2 regions of the Mesorhizobium sp. W016 genome follow, and region 2 is predicted to be linked to the other one. Evidence: riboswitches for the same ligand, from Rfam matches in the RefSeq annotation. Region 2 holds a riboswitch; the other holds the start of a gene.
What was found. Region 2 has a riboswitch for thiamine pyrophosphate ahead of thiB (thiamine ABC transporter substrate binding subunit). Riboswitches for the same ligand answer to the same signal wherever they lie in the genome.
Positions count from the first base shown of each region.

Region 1: linked by a shared signal. The riboswitch ahead of ACYG9V_RS13830 (YkoF family thiamine/hydroxymethylpyrimidine-binding protein) and the one ahead of thiB (thiamine ABC transporter substrate binding subunit) in region 2 are both predicted to bind thiamine pyrophosphate.

Region 1 covers NZ_JBTTIF010000002.1:2,769,575-2,775,716, forward strand. The annotation lists gene ACYG9V_RS13805 (DUF1236 domain-containing protein) at 131-460, shown strand; gene ACYG9V_RS13810 (hypothetical protein) at 559-774, shown strand; gene ACYG9V_RS13815 (DUF2934 domain-containing protein) at 867-1,106, shown strand; gene ACYG9V_RS13820 (hypothetical protein) at 1,266-1,517, opposite strand; partial or broken gene ACYG9V_RS13825 (GSU2403 family nucleotidyltransferase fold protein) at 1,783-2,172, opposite strand; TPP riboswitch at 2,383-2,495, shown strand; gene ACYG9V_RS13830 (YkoF family thiamine/hydroxymethylpyrimidine-binding protein) at 2,486-3,094, shown strand; gene ACYG9V_RS13835 (ABC transporter permease) at 3,350-4,192, shown strand; gene ACYG9V_RS13840 (ABC transporter ATP-binding protein) at 4,189-4,971, shown strand; gene ACYG9V_RS13845 (ABC transporter substrate-binding protein) at 4,968-5,975, shown strand.
Region 2 covers NZ_JBTTIF010000002.1:313,774-319,915, reverse strand. The annotation lists gene ACYG9V_RS01905 (ABC-F family ATP-binding cassette domain-containing protein) at 6-1,826, opposite strand; gene ACYG9V_RS01900 (thiamine diphosphokinase) at 1,828-2,487, opposite strand; TPP riboswitch at 2,650-2,764, shown strand; gene thiB (thiamine ABC transporter substrate binding subunit) at 2,808-3,815, shown strand; gene thiP (thiamine/thiamine pyrophosphate ABC transporter permease) at 4,065-5,672, shown strand; gene thiQ (thiamine ABC transporter ATP-binding protein) at 5,669-6,142, shown strand, end outside.

The sequences.
Region 1 (6,142 bases), 2.5 Mb from region 2:
TTTAGTCTCCGCTTGCGGAACAAGACCGTACCGGCTGCGTTTGCCTCCAGGAGCCCGCCACCTCGATCTGCGCTGTTTTCGCCTCATGCGGGAACACGGCGGAGCTCGCCAACAACGACAGGAGACGAAGATGAAAACCATCCTTATTCCCGCCGTCGCCGGGCTCGCCATGATCGCTGGTATCGGCATTGCCGCCGCCGACGAGGTCATCGTCACGCAGCCGGCACAGCAGCAGGTGATCATCACCCCGGAACAGCGCACGGTCGTGCACCAATACGTAAAGAAACATCCGCTTGCCTCGGTCAATCTGCTCGGCGTCGAATTGAATGTCGGCACTGCCTTGCCTGACACTGTCGAGCTGCAGGAGGTTCCCGACGTTCAGTACAGATACGCCGTCGTCGACAACCATACCGTGTTGGTCGACCCCAGCACGCGCAGGATTGTCGAGGTGGTCGAGTAACGCTCGACAACCTAACCATTCATCGGTGATACGGCCCTGTCGTTCTTCCCAAAAGGGCGGCAGGGCCGAATGACGAACATGATGAAAGGAGAATTGCCATGTTGCCGCATGTCGAGACCCCGAACTCCGCCAATGTTGCGGCGTGTTGCGACAAGTTGCTGGCCGAGCGCAACACGGCGCTGTTATCGATGAAGGAAGCGATCGCGCTCCTGCGGGAGCGCACCGGCACCGATCGTTCGGATGCCGACCTCGCCGGGCTGATCGTCAAGAAAGCGGCGCTGCTCGGCGTTGCGGTGATTTCCGACCCGCGCTGAGATGTCTCGTCACTCAAGACGCCGGCCGAATTTTCGGCTAATGTTTTCGTGGAATCTGGACCAACCGACCGGACCCAACCACGGAGGCTTAAGTGACGGACGTCAAACAGGACCGCATTCGCCAGCGCGCGCACGAGATCTGGGAAAAGGCCGGCCGGCCTGAAGGCGCGCATCAGGAACACTGGGAGCAGGCCACGGCTGAAGTCGATGGCGCGGTCGCCAAGCCAAAAAAGGCGGCGAAGAAAGCTGACGCCAAGCCCGCCAAGGCAGCCGCCAAGCCAAAGGCAGCGAAGCCTGCCGCCGCAAAGTCCGGCAAAGCCAAATCGAAATAAGGCCAAGTCGAAATAAGACCAGTCGAAATAAAGCAAGGCCGGAATTCGCTGGCCGGGCCATCCTTGGCGCCCGCCGTTCAGGCGCGCCCGAGCCTCTCAACCTGACGAATTGCGCCTGCGACGGGCAGCGCAATTCCTTGTGTTTGGCGACAGGCGCCCTCATGCCTCCCAGGCATAACTCGACAGCGCAAAGCGAATGCCGGCAGCTGTCATGGCCAGTTCGCATTCGGTGATCTGGCGCAGGTGGCGCAGATAGCGCGTCACGGTCTGTGGCAGCCAGCCGGCGCAGGCCTCTACATAGGCGCGGCTGTGAACAAGGGTGCCGGTCGACAGCCTCTCGTCCTTCTCGGCAACGACTTTCAGATATTGGCGGATGAAGCGGATGTCGTCGGCGATGTCCTGGCTGGCCATTCGCCAGGCCCCGGCGAGGCGTTGGCACTGATCGAATGACAAGGGCAACAAAGGGGGCGGCAATAAAGGCGGCGGCAACAAAGGCGGCGGCAACGACGGGGGTGACAGCAAAGGCCGAGAGAGATCGGCGAAGGCAACATGGTTCGCTGTGCTCAAGGACATTCCTCTCTGCGAAAAGAGATATCGCACTTTATGTACGAATAAGCGTCAAGCCAATTTCGTACGGTTGGGACGATGGAAATGAATATAGCAGCGGTCGCTTCAGCTAATCCCGCATCGTGAATCCCTCAGGAGTCGCACCAATTTCGCGGAGGGATTTCCCCAGGATGGTGTGACTGTTTTCCCTCGTGGCGGCGTCGAACAGGTTCAAGCCGCCCCGGATCGTCTCGCGCCAGTTTTCGCCCTTGTCCCACGCTTCCATGAAGGCGAAGGCAAGGTCGTCCTGGCGACGCGTGGCTTCGAGCGCTTGGGTCAGCAGGCGCGCTTGATGGAGATCCTTCTCCCGCTTGGCGCCAGCGCTCGGCCCGCGTCGCGAGGCGACGATCAGCTTGTGGATGGCGTAGCGCTGGGGCGAGGGGACCAGCACAGGCAAGCCCGAGCGATGCAGGAGCACAGTCCGGATGGGGTCGCGGATAAGGAAATCCAGAAACCGTAAGGGCTGCGCGGAGTCTCTGCCGTTTTCTTATAATTACGTTTATCAGCTTGAATTTCAACGCAGTTATAAGAAGTTCGTGGAAACGTTATAACGCAACGAACTGACGAGTCGTCTGTTAACGCCCGGGCGCCCGGCACGTCTGGCCCAAAACACTTTCCCGCAGTGCCTCAACAAACGGCTTCCCCAATGCCGCGAACGGTGCTTTAACCCGCCCATCCACAGGGGTGCTCCGTATCGTCGGGGCTGAGATGAGGGCGGCAAGCCTTCGGACCCTAAAGCTGATCTGGATAATACCAGCGGAGCGAGGCGGGCGATGTTTTCAGGCGCACAGATTTCCCTTTATCCCATGACCGACGATTTCGTCGGCGTCATCCTCGGCGCGCTCGGCGCGCTCGATCCCTGGCGCGACCGGCTGCGGATCGAAACCGATGACATCTCGACCCTTATGGTCGGGCCGCCCGAGGTGCTGTTTCCCGCCATGCGCGACCTGTTCGTCGCGGCGGCCAAAAGCGGCAAGCACTGCGTGCTTTCGGCGGCGGTCTCGCGCGGCTGTCCGGGCGAGCCCGACGATCCGATCTGCCGCTCCGACGAGACCGGCGGCCCCGCCATTCCGCTGGACGAGCGCAAGATCGCCGCGATCCGCGCTGTCCAGGCCACGCCGTCGACCGGTCAGCCGGTGGCGGCGCAGTTCTCGCTCTACGTTATGGGCACGGGCGACCATATGGACGAGATCTACGGCTGCATCGATTTCCTGAAACAGTCCGGCGTCTTTGAGCGCTCAAAGAACTTCTGCACCAAATTGCGTGGCGATGCCGGTGCGGTGTTTGCCACGCTCAACGAGGCCTTCTGCCGCTTCGGCCCCGGCGCCGGCCACGTCACCCTCGACATCACGATCTCGGCGAACAGCCCGAGCGCCGTCTGAGCCGCGGCTCAAGCGTCGTTCCTTGAGGATATTGCCGTGGCTGGTTTATCTGACCCATTGCGTGGAGGAGATGCCTCTGACCCCTCAGCACAGAGAGGAGGGGAGCCATTGGCGATTGGCGAAGACCGCGATGCCCACGAATCTCCCCCCTCGAGCAGGAGATGGCCGGCAGGCCAGAGGGGGTCCCAGCGCGTGGAGCGCCGACGTCCTTTTCGCATCGGCAAGGCGTGGGCGCTCTATGCGAGACGACCCCCTCTGTCGCCTTCGGCGACATCTCCCCCTCGAGGGGGGAGATTAGCCGCAGCCATCGCCAAGACCATCCCCGCCGCCTGCGCCTCCGCCCTGCTCCTCGCGGCGTGGGAGCTCTACGCCCGCTATGGTGGCGCTGCGCCCACCATGCTGCCGGCGCCGTCGCGCGTGCTGCAGCAGGCCTGGGAGCATCGCGCTGCCCTTGCCGACAACACGCTGCCCACCATCCGCGCCACATCAGCCGGCTTCGCCTGCTCGTTGGTCGCTGCCTTCGTGCTTTCGGCGCTGGTCGATTTCTTGGCCCCGCTGCGCCGCGCGCTGTTTCCGCTGCTGATTGTCAGCCAGACCTTGCCGCTGGTCGCGATTGCGCCGCTCATCGTACTGTGGTTCGGCTTCGGGCTGATGCCAAAAATCTTGCTTGTGGCGCTCGTTACCTTCTTCCCGATGATGGTGGCGCTGGTCGAGGGTTTTGCCGCGACCAGCAAGGCGATTTCGCAGATGCTCGCCACCATGGGGGCAGGGCGCTGGCGCATCTTCTGGCTGGCGCGCCTGCCTTCGGCGCTGCCCTATTTCTTCGCCGGGCTGCGCATCTCCATCACCTACGCCGTCGTCGGCGCGATCTTCGCCGAATATGCGGGGGCGGCGAAGGGGCTGGGCATCTACATGCTCAATGCCAAGAACAACTTTCGGCCCGATCTGGTGCTCGCCGCGGTCGCCGTCAGCGCCGCGCTCACGCTTGTCTTGTTCGCCATTGCGGTGCTCGTCCAGCGCTTCGCCATGCCTTGGGAGAATGCAGGGAGCGAAAGCCGCGACGGCAAGGTTGAAGCTGCAGAAGAGAACCGTCAATGACGCGGCTCGAACTCCGGGACATCAGGAAGAACTTCGGCGCGCTTGAGGTGCTCGCCGGCATTTCGCTTCATGTCGCGGCCGGCGAGTTCGTCTCCATCCTCGGCCCTTCCGGCGCCGGCAAGTCGACGCTGTTCCAGTTGCTGACCGGCGCGCTGAAAGGCGAGGGCGACATGCGCTTCGACGGCGCGCGATTGCAGGGCAGCCCCTTCGCCTTCATGCCGCAGCGCGACGCGCTGATGCCGTGGCGGCGCGTCATCGACAATGTGACGCTGGGGCTGGAAGTGCAGGGTCTTGGCCGCAAGGCGGCGCGCGAACGCGTCGCGCCGTTGTTCGCTGAGTTCGGCCTTGCCGGTTTCGAGCGCGCCTGGCCGGCCGAGCTTTCCGGCGGCATGCGCCAGCGCGCCGCCCTTTTGCGCACCGTGGTGCAGCAGCGCGACATGCTGCTGCTCGACGAGCCCTTTGGCGCGCTGGATGCACTGACCCGCGCGGGTATGCAGCGCTGGCTGGAAGGCATGTGGCAGCGCCAACGCTGGACGGCGCTGCTGATCACCCATGACGTGCGCGAAGCCGTCTACCTCTCCGATCGCATCTATCTGATGTCGGCGCGGCCGGCCCGCATCATCGGCGAGATTGCCGTGCCGCTGCCGCGCCCGCGCACCACCGGCAGCGATGCCGCGCGCCAGGCCGCCGCGCTCGAAGCCGACATCCTCGACACGCTGCTCAATCCCGGGACTGACCGGCCCTCGTTCCCGCAGACCGCTCAAAGGAGTTTTTCATGACCGAATTCACACGCCGGCAGGCTTTGCTGCTGACGCTGGCTGCCGGACTGCCGCTTGCCTCTCGCGCTCATGCGGCTACGCAAAAAATCACCGTCGCGCTCGACTGGACGGTCAACACCAACCATGTCGGCCTGTTCGTTGCCCGCGACAAAGGGTTCTACCACGAGGCCGGGCTCGATGTTGAGATCCTGCCCTATGGCGATACTGGCGCCGGCACGCTGGTCGCCAACCGCATCGCCGATTTCGGCATTGCCGGCGTCGGCCTGTTCACCCAGCGGGCTGCCGGCGCCGATCTCAAGGCGGTCTACGCCGTGGTCCAGCAGGAGACCGGCCGGTTGGTCTTCAACGCGGATCGCGGCGAGATCAAGAGTCCCAGGAATCTCGACGGTCTGACCTATGGCGGCTTCGGCAGCGCCTGGGAAAACACGCTGATCTCGACCATCATCCGCCACGATGGCGGCAAGGGCGTTTTCGAGACGGTGACATTAGGCACCTCGGCCTATGAGGCGCTGGCCAACGGCTCGGTCGACTTCACGCTGGAGGTCTCGACCTGGGAAGGCGTCGCTGCCGAGTTGAAAGGCGTCAGGCAGCGCGGCTTCCGCTACGCCGACTACGGCGTGCCCGACGAGCACACCACCTTGATCGCCTCCAGCAATGCATATCTCCAGGCAAACCCGAAGGCCGCATCGGCCTTCGTCGAGGCAACGCGGCGCGGCTACCAATTTGCCTGCGATCACCCGCAGGAAGCCGGCGATCTGCTGATCGCTTCCAACAAGGATGCGCTGACCGACCCGGCGCTGATCCACGCTTCGCTGAAAATGCTGGTCGACGGACACTTCTTGCGCAGCCAGGACGGCGTCATCGGCACCATCGCCAGGGCCAAGATCGAGGCGATCGGAACCTACCTCTTCAGGGCCGGCATATTGCTCGATGGCGATGGCAAGGTTCTGAAGGAGAAGCCGGATTTCGGGGGGTATTTTACGAACGAGTTTTTGGGCGCGTAATCTCCCCCCTCGAGGGGGAGATGTCGCCGAAGGCGACAGAGGGGGTCGGTACGTCCTGACGCGACTTCCTATCGCGGACAGAGGACGTCAGCGCCTTACGCGCGGCGACCCCCTCTGGCCTGCCGGCCATCTCCCCCTCGAGGGGGGAGATTGCGCCTCACCGCCTT
Region 2 (6,142 bases):
CAATGCTACCCCTCCATCTCCTCACGCAGCATTTCCAGCTCCAGCCACTCTTCCTCGAGTGCGGCCAGCGTGGCGCGTTCCTTGTCGAGGGCGGCGATGGTCTTTTGGAACGAGGCCGGGTCGCGTTCGTAATAGGCGGGATCGGCAATGTTGTTTTCCAACCGCGAGATCGAGGCCATTACCGCCTCGATCTTCTTGGGCAAGGATTCCAGGGCGAATTTCTGCTTGAACGACAGTTTCTTCGACGGCCCTTTCGGCGCTGCCGGCTCGCTCTTGCCCGGCGCCGGCGCATCGCTGGCTTCGGCCTTGGCGCGCGCCTTGCGGTCGTCGAGCCGGGTGCCGCCGCGCTGCGCCAGCATGTCGGAATAGCCACCGGCATATTCGATCCAGCGGCCGCCTCCGTCCGGGGCGATGATGCTGGTGACGGTGCGGTCGAGGAAGTCGCGGTCGTGGCTGACCAGGATGACCGTGCCGGCAAAGCCGGCGACAAGTTCCTGCAACAGTTCCAGCGTCTCCATGTCGAGATCGTTGGTCGGCTCGTCGAGCACCAGAAGGTTGGCCGGCCGCGCCAGAACACGCGCCAGGAGCAGCCGCGCCCGTTCGCCGCCGGACAGCTCGCGCACCGGGGTGCGCGCCTGTTCCGGCTTGAACAGGAAATCCTTCATGTAGGACACGACATGGCGCTGCTCGCCATTGATGACGAGGTTTTCGCCGCGCCCGTCCGTGAGATACTGCGCCAGGGTCTCGGCCGGATCGACCGCCTCGCGCTTCTGGTCGAGCGTGGCGATTTCCAGATTGGTGCCGAGCCGCACCGAGCCGGCGTCGGGCTTCATCTCGCCGGTAAGCATCTTCAACAGCGTCGTCTTGCCGGCCCCGTTCGGCCCGACAAGGCCGACGCGATCGCCGCGCTGGATGCGGGTCGAGAAGCTTTTGACCACGGTGAGGTCGCCAAAGCTCTTTTCGATGTTCTTGGCCTCGATCACCAGCTTGCCGGATTCGGCGGCGTCGCTGGCCACCATGGTGGCCGAGCCCTCGGCGCCGCGATGGCCGCGAAAACGCTGGCGCATGGTCTGCAGTTCGCCCAGGCGGCGCATGTTGCGTTTACGGCGAGCCGTCACGCCATAGCGCAGCCAATGCTCCTCGCGCACGATCTGGCGGCCGAGCTTGTGCTGTTCGCGCTCTTCCTCTTCCAGCACAAGGTCGCGCCATTCCTCGAAATGGCCAAAGCCCTTGTCGAGGCGGCGGGTCTGGCCACGGTCGAGCCAGACAGTGGCGCGCGAGACGCGTTCGAGGAAGCGACGGTCGTGCGAGATGACGATCAGCGCCGAAGACGTCCGGACGAGCTCCTCTTCCAGCCATTCGATGACCGACAAATCGAGATGGTTCGTCGGCTCATCAAGCAGCAGAATATCGGGTTCGGGCGCCATGACGCGGGCAAGTGCTGCGCGGCGCGCCTCGCCACCGGAGAGATCGTTGGGGTTCTCCGTGCCGGCGAGGCCGAGATGCTCCATCAGATATGTGGCGCGGTAGGGATCGTCGGCAGGCCCAAGCCCAGCCTCGACATAGGCACGCACATTGGCAAAGCCGTCCATGTCGGGCATTTGCGGGAGATAGCGCACCGTTGCCGAAGGCTGGCGGAAGACCTCGCCGTCTTGCGGCTCGATCAGACCGGCGGCAATCTTCAGGAGCGTCGACTTGCCGGAGCCGTTGCGGCCGACGAGCGCGATCTTGTCACCGGCGGACGCCGTCAGTTCGGCGCCGTCGAGCAGCGGCGTGCCGCCAAAGGTCAGTCTTATGCCGTCGAGGTTGAGAAGGGGCGGGGCCATGTCAGCTTTCAGGCAAGGGGTAGGGGTGGGCGAGCAGCAGCGCGCGGCCATGGCCGAGCGCGATTTCGAGGCCGCCCCCGGTCGTGTTGGACTTGACCTCGTTCGAGATGGTCAGCGACGAGCCGAACACGACCTCGACATGGTCGAGCGGCCACTTCGCGCCGGACACGGTGAGGCCCGAAAGATCGGAAAAGCCGAGCACCGAAAACAGCGTTCCGTCGGCATAGTCGAAGCCGGCCTTGCCAGGCAGCAGAGGGGCGCCTTCCTGCGCTCCGCTGGTCAACAGCACTTTTGTGCCTGTCTCTGCCAGCCGCAGGCTGAGCGCCAGATGGAGGAAGGCGTGGTCGGCGCGCTTGCCGCCGAAAGCGCCGGCCAGCACCAGGCTGGTGGCGCCGCGTTCCAATGCCGCCGCGATCGCCAGTTCGCCATCGGTCTTGTCCTTTTCGGGAGGAAACACCTCCCGCGGCACGGCGGCGAGATCGGCAGGCAGGTCCGCCGGCACGGAATCGAAATCGCCGACCCACAGCTCCGGCATCAGGCCGAGCAGGCGGGCATGATCGATGCCGGCGTCGGCGGCGATGACGCGCGTGCCCGCGACCTGCCGGTCGAGCCGCGGCGTGCGGACGAGATCGCCGCCAAGCAGGATGGTGAATGTGCTCATATCCGCTGGCCCTTACCAGCCCCGCCGACGAAACGGAAGGCCGAGCGGCACCGTCACTCTTTGTTGGAGCATGATCTTTTTCCGGAAACGGATTCCACTTTCCGGGATCATGCTCGGGCAAACTTCCACTTGCGTGGCACCTTGGCCGGGCCTATGTGTCGAAACGCTCTAACGGGGTGCCGGACGCGATCTTCGCGGACCGGCTGAGAGGCAGTCTCGCCAACCCGCTGAACCTGATCCGGTTTGTACCGGCGGAGGGATTAGACGCTTCGGACAGCCCGACGCCTCAATTCCTTTCAACACGAATGAAGGAGGCGCCGATGCGCATGTTTTTGTCCCGTCTTGTCCCAGCGCTGGGGCTTGCTGTTTCGCTACTGGCAAGCCCTGCGTCAGCGCAGGAAAAACTCACGATCTATACCTATGAGAGTTTCACTGCCGACTGGGGTCCGGGCCCCCAGGTGAAGAAGGAATTCGAAGCCGAGTGCGGCTGCAGCGTCGACTTCGTCTCGGCGGCCGACGGCGTCGCACTTCTCAACCGCGTCAAGCTGGAAGGAGCCTCGACCAAAGCAGATATCGTGCTTGGCCTCGACACCAACCTCACCGCGGAAGCCAAGGCTTCCGGCCTGTTTGTCCGACATGGCGCGGTGGCTGAAAACAACGTGCCGGGCGGCTGGAGCGACGACACTTTCGTGCCCTATGATTATGGTTATTTCGCCGTCGTCTACGACACCGAGAAGCTGAAGAACCCACCGAAGAGCCTGAAGGAACTGGTCGAGGGCGATGCCGCCGACAAGATCGTCATCCAGGATCCGAGGACGTCGACGCCGGGCCTCGGCCTGCTGCTGTGGGTTAAGTCGGTCTATGGCGACAAGGCGCCGGAAGCCTGGGCCAAACTCAAGGGCAAAGTGCTGACGGCGGCGCCCGGCTGGAGCGAGGCCTATGGCCTGTTCACCAAGGGCGAGGCGCCGATGGTGCTGTCCTATACGACATCGCCGGCCTACCACATGGTGGCCGAGAACACCGGGCGCTTCCAGGCGGCGTCGTTCGAAGAAGGCGAGTATTTGCAGGTCGAGGTCGCCGGCATCACCACCACGGGCGCGAAGAACCCGCTGGCGGCAAAGTTTCTGGCCTTCATGACCGGGCCGAAATTCCAGGATGTCATTCCGGAGACCAACTGGATGTTCCCGGCTGGGAAAACCGACAAGCCGCTCAATCCGGCTTTTGATAGGCTGGTCAAGCCGGCGAAGACCTTGCTGTTCAGCCCGGAAGAGGTCGCGGCAAATCGCAAGGCCTGGGTGGATGAATGGCTGGCGGTGATGAGCAAGTAGGAATTCAGGATGGCGCTTGAACACCCCCCTCTGGCCTGCCGGCCATCTCCCCCGCAAGGGGGGAGATCAAGCGCTCGGAAGCTTTCGCCAACCTCCAACGCTGCGAGGATGGGGCGGGGAGCGAAGCTGCTAATCTCCCCCCTTGCGGGGGAGATGGCCGGCAGGCCAGAGAGGGGTGGGCGGGAACTCGACTTCCGTGAAATATTTGCGTCAGCAGCGAACGTGCGCCGTAGGGTTGGATAGCGCGAAATGCGTGCGCACTATCCCTCTGACCCCCGCATCACGGCCGGCATTGTCGCGCTTGCGGCAATCGCGCTACTGATCGGTGGCGCCTTCGCCGGCCTTATCCGCGAAGGCGCGCACGACCTTTCCGGCGCCGCGTCCGCCTTTGACCTCTATCTCCTGCGCGTTGTCCGCTTCACGCTCTGGCAGGCTGCGCTCTCGACTCTGCTTTCCGCCGTACCGGCGCTCTTCGTCGCCCGGGCGCTGTCGCGGCATCCGCGCTTCTTCGGACGCGGCTTCATCCTGCAGCTGTTCACTGTGCCCCTTGCCTTGCCGGCGATTGTCGCAGCGCTGGGCATACTGGCGCTCTATGGCCGCGCCGGTTATTTCGCCGCGATCGGTGGCCAGAGCTGGCCCGACATCTATGGGCTGTCGGGCATCCTCGTCGCCCACGTCTTCTTCAACCTGCCGCTGGCCACCCGGCTGTTCCTCGAAGCGCTGGGAACGGTGCCGGCCGATCAATGGCGGCTGGCGAGCCAGCTCGGCATGGGAGCGAGGCCAGCCTTCCGGCTGATCGAGTGGCCGGTGCTGCGCGCCGCGCTGCCGGGCGTCGCCGGGCTTGTCTTCATGCTTTGCATCACCTCCTTCACCATCGTCCTGATCCTCGGCGGCGGGCCGGCGGCGACGACGCTGGAAGTCGCCATCTATCAGGCGCTGCGTTTCGACTTCGATCCGGCGCGAGCGGTGACGCTGACGGTGCTACAGATCGCGCTGACTTTCGCCGTCATGCTGGCGCTGACGCGGCTCGGCGCCAATGTGACCGGCGACGCCAATTTGCCTGTCGCGCCGCGCCGCTATCACTTGGCCGGCAAAGCAGAAACAGCGTTCAACGCCGTCCTGATCGTGCTCGCCTTGCTGTTCGTCGCCGGACCGATGGCGGCCACCGTTGCCTCCGGCCTCGGCGCCGATCTCGGCCGGCTGGCGGGCGAGAGTGCCGTGCGTCAGGCGACGCTGACCAGCGCCGGTCTCGCCTTCTCGGCGGCGCTACTTTCGGTGGCGCTGGCACTGTCGCTGATCATGGCGCGGCGGGCACTGTCGCTGCGCCGCCGGTCCAGTGCCCGTTCATTGCTCGAACATGCCACCGACACCGGCGCCGGCTTCGTCCTCGTCGTGCCGCCCATCGTCATCGGCGCCGGCTGGTTTCTCCTGCTGCGCACGGTCAGCGATGTCTTTGCCATCGCGCCGGTCATGGTCGTCACCGTCAATGCGGTGATGGCGATGCCCTTTGCCATCCGCGCGATGCGCCCGGCCTATGATGCGGCGAGCGAGCGCCATGAAAAGCTGTGCGCGCAGCTCGGCATTGCGGGCTGGAACCGGCTGCTTCTGGTCGACTGGCCATCGCTCCGGCGGCCGCTGGCCACCGGCTTTGCCTTCGCCATGGCACTGTCGCTCGGCGATCTCGGCGTCATCGCGCTGTTCGGCAGCGATTCGGTGCAGACCTTGCCCTATCTCCTGCTGGCGCGCATGGGCAGCTATCGCACGGCCGATGCTGCCGGGCTGGCTTTGCTGCTCGGGGCGGTCTGCCTTGCATTGGTGGTCGCGGCAGACTGGCTGGGACGGGGAGAGAGATCGTGACGTCCGCTGTGGAGAAAGGCACGACTGTCCGGCTGGACAAGGTCTCGTTCAGCTATGGCGAAACGCCATTCCTGTTCGATGTCGAATTCGATACATCTAAGATCACCGCCATCATGGGGGCAAGCGGTTCGGGCAAATCGACCTTGCTCAATCTGGTGGCTGGTTTCGAGACGCCGGAGTCCGGTCGTGTGCTGATCGGCGCCGCCGATGTCGGCGCCGAGCCGCCTTCGGCGCGGCCGGTGTCGATGGTATTCCAGGAAAACAATCTGTTTGCTCATCTCTCGGTGGAGAAGAATGTCGGGCTCGGCCGCTCGCCATCGCTCAACCTGACCGACGCCGATCGCGCCGCAATCGCCGAGGCGCTTGACCGCGTCGGCCTGGCCGGCAAGGAAATGCGCCTGCCGCGCGAACTCTCCGGCGGCGAAAGGCAGCGCGTGGCGCTCGCCCGCGTTCTGGTGCGCGACCGGCCA